2 regions of the Vibrio sinaloensis genome follow, and region 1 is predicted to be linked to the other one. Evidence: riboswitches for the same ligand, from Rfam matches in the RefSeq annotation. Region 1 holds a riboswitch; the other holds the start of a gene.
The links. A riboswitch is a leader RNA that binds a small molecule or an ion and turns the genes downstream of it on or off. The one in region 1 is predicted to bind lysine.
Positions count from the first base shown of each region.

Region 2: another riboswitch for lysine. It lies ahead of MTO69_RS08190 (Na+/H+ antiporter NhaC family protein); the one in region 1 lies ahead of lysC (lysine-sensitive aspartokinase 3).

Region 1 is NZ_CP096199.1:330,108-333,528, forward strand. Features, by position in the region: gene pmbA (metalloprotease PmbA) at 1-256, shown strand, start outside; gene MTO69_RS01620 (hypothetical protein) at 339-710, opposite strand; gene lysC (lysine-sensitive aspartokinase 3) at 700-2,052, opposite strand; lysine riboswitch at 2,167-2,344, opposite strand; gene MTO69_RS01630 (pyridoxal-phosphate-dependent aminotransferase family protein) at 2,573-3,421, shown strand, end outside.
Region 2 is NZ_CP096199.1:1,802,836-1,806,256, reverse strand. Features, by position in the region: gene MTO69_RS08200 (inosine/guanosine kinase) at 1-64, shown strand, start outside; gene MTO69_RS08195 (H-NS family nucleoid-associated regulatory protein) at 219-632, opposite strand; lysine riboswitch at 1,152-1,333, shown strand; gene MTO69_RS08190 (Na+/H+ antiporter NhaC family protein) at 1,447-3,048, shown strand; His leader region at 3,225-3,360, shown strand; gene hisG (ATP phosphoribosyltransferase) at 3,411-3,421, shown strand, end outside.

The DNA.
Region 1 (3,421 bases):
GTTAGGTACGGGTCTATTAGTGACTGAAGTTATGGGCCAAGGGGTCAATATTGTCACTGGTGACTACTCTCGCGGCGCGGCAGGCTTTTGGGTAGAGAATGGTCAAATTCAGTATCCTGTGTCGGAAATCACCATTGCCAGCAATCTAAAAGAGATGTTTAACCAGATTGTTGCAGTGGGTAATGACGTAGAGACCCGCTCGCAAATTCAAACTGGCTCTATCTTGCTTGAGAGTATGAAAGTCGCAGGTGAGTAAGGGATAGAGAATTGAGTTCGGGCTTCGCCCTGCGAGATGCTAGAGCGCTTTGTTCCGAGAACGGACTTCGTCCTTCGAGAATTTAGATCGGGCTGCGCCCTTCGCGAGGAGCTTTTGATGAGTGAGTCGAAAGCTGCAGGCAAAGCTGGATGGAATTTAAGCTTAATCGTCTGAATTTAAAGGAAAAGGGTTGACCTGCATTGTCAACCCTTGCAAGATTTTCTCGCTTCTCGCTTCTCGCTTCTCGCTTCTCGCTTCTCGCTTCTCGCTTCTCGCTTCTCGCTTCTCGCTTCTCGCTTCTCGCTTCTCGCTTCTCGCTTCTCGCTTCTCGCTTCTCGCTTCTCGCTTCTCGCTTCTCGCTTCTCGCTTCTCGCTTCTCGCTTCTCGCTTCTCGCTTCTCGCTTCTCGCTTCTCGCTTCTCGCTTCTCGCTTCTCGCTTCTCGCTATTTCTCAAACAACTCAGTATGCAGTTTCTGAATCGCTTGCTTAGATACCGATTCATGGACTAAAAAGCATAGGTTGTGTGGGCTGGCGCCGTAACAGATCATACGCAGATTGAAGTCTTCTAACGTGCCGAACACTTGTTTAGCGTAGCCGCGGCTTTCACTCATGTTATTGCCGATAAGCGCGACCAAGCATAAGTTGTGCTCGACCTCGACGCTGCACAGCTCTTCAAGTTCCGCGCGTACTTCGTCAGGTAGCTCGGGAGCGCCTCCAGAGGTGCCGGTTTGATCTAAGGTGAGAGAGACACTGATCTCAGAGGTAGTGATCAAATCTACCGATATCTTATGTTTCGCCAATATTTCAAATACTTTGGCGAGAAACCCGTAAGCGTGGAACATCTTAGCACTGCGCAGCGTGACCATGGTTTGGTTGCAGCGTAGTGCGAGTGCACGAAATAGCGGGGAGCTCTCCACTTGATGGCGAATCCAGGTGCCGCCTTTTTCAGGCTCTTTAGAAGAGCCAACAAACACCGGAATATCGTGACGTAGCGCTGGCACCAGTGTCGATGGATGGAGAATTTTTGCGCCGAAATTGGCCATCTCCGATGCTTCGCTAAAACTGATTTCGGCGATCGGCGCCGCTTTGGCTGCGATACGTGGATCGGTGGTGTAGATGCCAGGTACGTCGGTCCAGATTTCTAGGCCCGCGGCTTTAACTGCTTCCGCAATAAGCGCGGCACTGTAGTCACTACCGCCGCGACCTAGGGTCGTGGTATTGCCCTCGTCATCTGAACCGATGAAGCCTTGTGTTACCACCACATGCTGCTGACAAAGTGGCACTAATGATTGCTGGGCCAGTTGGCTGATCTGTTCCAAGTCTGGCTCGGCCTTACCAAAATGGCTGTCGGTACGCAGTACGTCGCGAATATCAAAGCGCACCGCGTCAATCCCACGCTCTTTCATGAGTTGAGTTAGGAGATGAGTCGACATTAACTCACCGCAGGCCACTAAGTGGTCAGTCAGTTTGTGGTTTGATTGAATCGAGGCGGCTTCGGCCAGGCTGGTCACGGTATCTAGGATCGCGTAAACCTCGCTGGCGGTTTGGGTTGCGTCGTTGAGTTGGTTGAGCACCGCATCATGGATCTGAGCAAGCTGACTGAGCAACTCACCTCGATGTGCTTGATCTTGTACACCATTCGCCAGTTCAACCAATAGGTTGGTCACCCCAGAGCAAGCACTACTCACGACTAGTTTAGTATTTGGATTATTTTCGATAATTGCAGCACAGCGGCTCATTGCTTCAAAGTTTGCAACGCTTGTTCCACCAAATTTAGCTACATTAAAACTGCTCACAGCGTATCTCCCACGACTTCCTAAAATAATCTACTTGGCGATTAGGCCAACATCCGATGTTTTTGCTTTGATGAAGAGAATTGAGCGAAAGAGAGGTCAATGAATAGATTGAGTTACCTCAGAAGCTCATCATCAGACAGGGCTGATGACAGTTGCAGGGATTCAACCCTAACAACCGACAGGTATGAGCCAACAACTCATACCTACCTCGGCACTGCTCCCCCTCAATACACTGTGTTGGAGTTGTGGCTCCACAATGTATCTACCTGGGCAGTGCTCCTCTTCTGCAAAATAATTTGCTACGCGGCATAAATATTCGCCACATATCCTGCATTCAACTCGTTTCTGTGAACTATGTCAATGGCAATGTGCAACTTTATGCCTTTTTATAATTAACAAACTTGTGACACTGGTTTGACCACAAGACTTTGGGCTAATTGCTGACAGGGTAAAATTCGATTATGGTGATTCGAGGAAGAAAAAATACAAAAGCAAATCAATCCATAATTAGGAGCAGCCAATGACGATTCAAAGTTTTATTCCCCCTCACCGTATTCTTATGGGCCCAGGCCCTTCAGACATTTCACCACAAGTGTTGCAAGCTTTGAGTCGCCCAACCGTCGGTCATTTAGACCCTCTGTTTATTGGTATGATGGATGAGCTGAAATCGCTCCTCAAGTATGCATTTCAGACTGAAAATGAATTTACTATCGCAGTATCAGCGCCAGGTAGTGCAGGGATGGAAACCTGTTTTGTTAACCTAATTGAACCTGGTGAAAAGGTCATTGTTTGTCGTAATGGCGTGTTTGGCGAGCGTATGCGTGAAAACGTGGTTCGTGCCGGAGGAGAAGCCGTGGTTGTCGATGATGAGTGGGGCGCGCCAGTTTCAGTCGAAAAGGTCGCCCAGGCGCTTCAAGAGAACCCTGATGCTAAGATCCTCGCGTTTGTTCATGCAGAGACGTCAACCGGTGCTTGCAGCGATGCCCAGGCTCTAGGTCAACTGGCTAAGCAACATAATGTACTCACCATCGTCGATGCGGTCACTTCTCTCGGTGGTGCCCCCCTCAAAGTCGACGAGTGGCAGCTCGATGCTGTCTATTCTGGCAGTCAAAAGTGTCTTTCTTGTGTGCCGGGTTTGTCTCCAGTGACCTTCTCTGCAGCGGCTGTAGAGAAAATCCAGTCACGCACTACACCGGTCCAAAGCTGGTTCTTAGATCAAAGCCTAGTTCTGGGTTACTGGAGTGGTGAAGGTAAACGCAGTTATCACCACACTGCACCAGTGAATAGCCTTTACGCGCTGCACGAATCCTTACTGATGCTAAAACGCGAAGGGTTAGAAAATGCGTGGCAGCGTCATCGTCAGATGCAT
Region 2 (3,421 bases), 1.5 Mb from region 1:
ACGATTGTCGAAAGGCTTGCCTGAGCGAGAAGATAGTTTAGAAGAAGCTTACTGGGAACGTTAATCGGAACACTAGTAAAAATACTCTCCGTATTTATACGTAGTATTAAATTAAGAATGATAATGCCTGAACTTGTTCAGGCATTTTTTGTGTGTAATAAAAAAGCGCCAATCGGCGCTTTTAAAAATACTTAATCTGATTAGGGTTCTATCAGAGATTAAATGAGAAAGTCATCGAGTGACTTGCCTGCGTCCAACTGTGTCTGAATGGCAGAAGGAGTGCGGCCTTGGCCAGTCCAAGTTTTCTCTTTGCCAGAAGCATCCACATATTTGTACTTTGGTGGACGAGGAGCGCGTTTAGTTTTTGCTTTGCTGTTTGTTTTTGACTCTCCAGCAAGCGCAGAAATGAGTGCGTCTACATCGATTCCATCTTTTGAAATTTGCTCAGCAATTGCGGCTAATTTAGCCTCTTGCTCAGCTGCTGCCGCGCGTTCAGCTTCTTCCGCTTCTTTACGCTCTGCAACAACAGTGGTTAATTTGTCTAAAGCTTCTTCTAATTGCTCGACTGTAAGTTCACGAGCAAAAGCGCGCAGACTACGAATATTCAATAGTGTTTTCGTTAATTCCGACATTTCTTCATCTCTTCATATAAGTTGCCGATAGAAGAATCATAAACTGCTCATATAAATAATACAATCGAATAGAGAATAATTTAGATAAATAAAATTCTTTGAGAGATCAAAATATAATCTTTCTTACCAACCAGATGCCTTAATCCAAAATGGCGCTCTAAAAGATGCGAACCTGCTACATTCGTTTCATATATGTGTGAGCTATCTATTATAACAATCTAACTATGACTGAACGGGCATATAGACATGCTAGCTTACCTGTAAAGAAGCGTTATACATTTAAAATATCGGATATTGCGTCGCGAATATGTTTGCTTTGCGCAACCTAAGGTTATTGAACTGGATGAATATTCAAATAGCATCGATATTCAACGAGTATGCGAATGTCACATGGTTAATAAGAAAACTTAGAATAATCTGTTGAATCATAGGTTGAGATAAGTACAATGGCGTCAACCTAATGCGTTGTGCTGGTTAAATTATTGTTAAATTGATTTTTCATTAGTTTAAAGTTCCATCACTCGCGGTAGAGGCGCGGAATAAATAAGTAATGCTTGTTGGGGTGATGCCAATGAACAAGCTGGAAAGGTTATTTCGCCGAAGTGAGTATCCATATCAAAGGAGCTTGCTGGGGTTACACTCGAAAGGGGTAACACTGCCATAGTCTATAATTTGTAAAACTATGGAGCGCTACTGTAGGGCTGGGTCAAGCATTCGCTTGCCCGTCGCTTATTCTAACTACATTGTCGGAAATGAATTCCTTCAACTAGTCTGCAGTAGATCTCTAACCATTTATTACTGGTTTTTGAAGATCATGAATTTAATTGATTTTGCATCATCTCCTTTGTCTCTTTTGCCGCCGTTAGTGGCATTGAGTCTCGCTATTATTACTCGTCGCGTATTGGTTTCGTTAGGCGTGGGTATTGTTCTTGGCGCTGTCCTTTTAAACGATTACTCGCTGGCGAATGCCGCTGGTTACATCGGTACCACAGTTTCGAGTGTCTTCGTTGAAGATGGGGGCTTGAATACGTGGAACATGAGTATTGTCGGCTTCTTACTCTTGCTTGGCATGATGACTGCGTTACTGACTTTGTCGGGTGGTACACGTGCATTCGCTGAGTGGGCGCAATCACGCGTTAAGAGCAAACGTGGCTCTAAGCTGTTGGCGGCTTTTCTAGGCGTGTTTATTTTCGTCGATGACTACTTTAACAGCCTAGCCGTCGGTGCGATTTCTCGTCCTGTGACGGATCGCTTTTATGTCTCTCGCGCCAAGCTTGCTTACATTCTTGACTCAACCGCCGCACCTATGTGTGTCATCATGCCAGCATCAAGCTGGGGGGCATACATTATGACCATCATTGGTGGCATCTTGGTGTCGCACGGTGTTACTGAATACTCTGCGCTTGGTGCTTATGTTCGTCTTATTCCGATGAACTTTTATGCCATCTTTGCGCTATTGATGGTGTTTGCCGTGGCATGGTTTGGCCTTGATATTGGCAAGATGCGCGACCACGAAATCGCGGCATCGCGAGGTCAGGGTTTTGCGAAAGAGCAGGCAGAAGACTCGCAAGAAGCCCATGAGCTGAATGAAGAACTGGACATTGTCGAGAGCTCTGGCGGCAAAGTCTCTGATTTGGTGTTACCGATTGTGCTGCTGATTGTAGCCACAGTGGCGTCAATGCTTTATACCGGCGGTCAGGCACTGGCTGCGGATGGTGTCGCGTTTAACTTGCTCGGCGCATTTGAAAATACCGATGTTGGCATGTCTTTGATTTATGGTGGCTTAGTCGGCCTGGTGGTCGCGCTATATACTGTATTTAAGCAAGGACTCGCCTTTAACCAGATTTCACGCACTCTGTGGATTGGCGCGAAATCGATGTTTGGCGCTATCCTGATCCTGGTTTTCGCCTGGACGATTGGTTCAGTGATCGGCGACATGAACACGGGCAAATTCCTGTCAACTTTGGCGCAAGGTAATATCAACCCGCATTGGCTACCTGTTATCTTATTCCTGCTTGCTGGCTTAATGGCGTTTTCTACCGGTACTTCGTGGGGAACGTTTGGCATTATGTTACCGATTGCGGGTGACATGGCCGGTGCGACCGATATTGCGCTTATGCTGCCTATGTTAAGTGCGGTACTGGCAGGTTCGGTGTTTGGTGACCACTGTTCGCCGATTTCAGATACCACCATACTCTCTTCAACCGGTGCTCGTTGTAACCACATCGATCACGTGGCGACTCAGCTCCCTTATGCGTTGTCGGTTGCAGCAGTTTCGTGTATTGGCTTCGTAACTCTAGGTATGACGGCGTCAGTATCTTTAGCATTTGCTGCGGCGAGCGTGAGCTTTATCTTAGTATGTGTGCTGCTCTCTGTACTGTCTAAGTCGAGAATGGCCGCTTGCCAAGACGCGTAACTGACTGAAATTCATCTGTCTTGTTAGGGAGCTTCGGCTCCCTCTTTTATTTGTCATATACAAAATGAAAAAAGTACAAATTAATGGTTGAAAAAAATGTTCGCCTTGGTTAGTGTGGTTATCAACCAAGCGAAACAAAAGAGCTTTTCAAGTATGCGTTTATCAGTAATGAACATTCATCACCATCATCACCCAGTCTAGTCTTTCGGGAGATGTACGCATACCCGGGAGATAGGAAACTCCCGGAGGCCAAATCGCAAACTACAAGATTTAGAACCCTCGGGAGATACATTCTTCCGAGGGTTTTTTAGTTTTTAGTTTAATAATTTCGAATGATGACAAATTTGCACAGGGACAAAGTAATGCAAACACA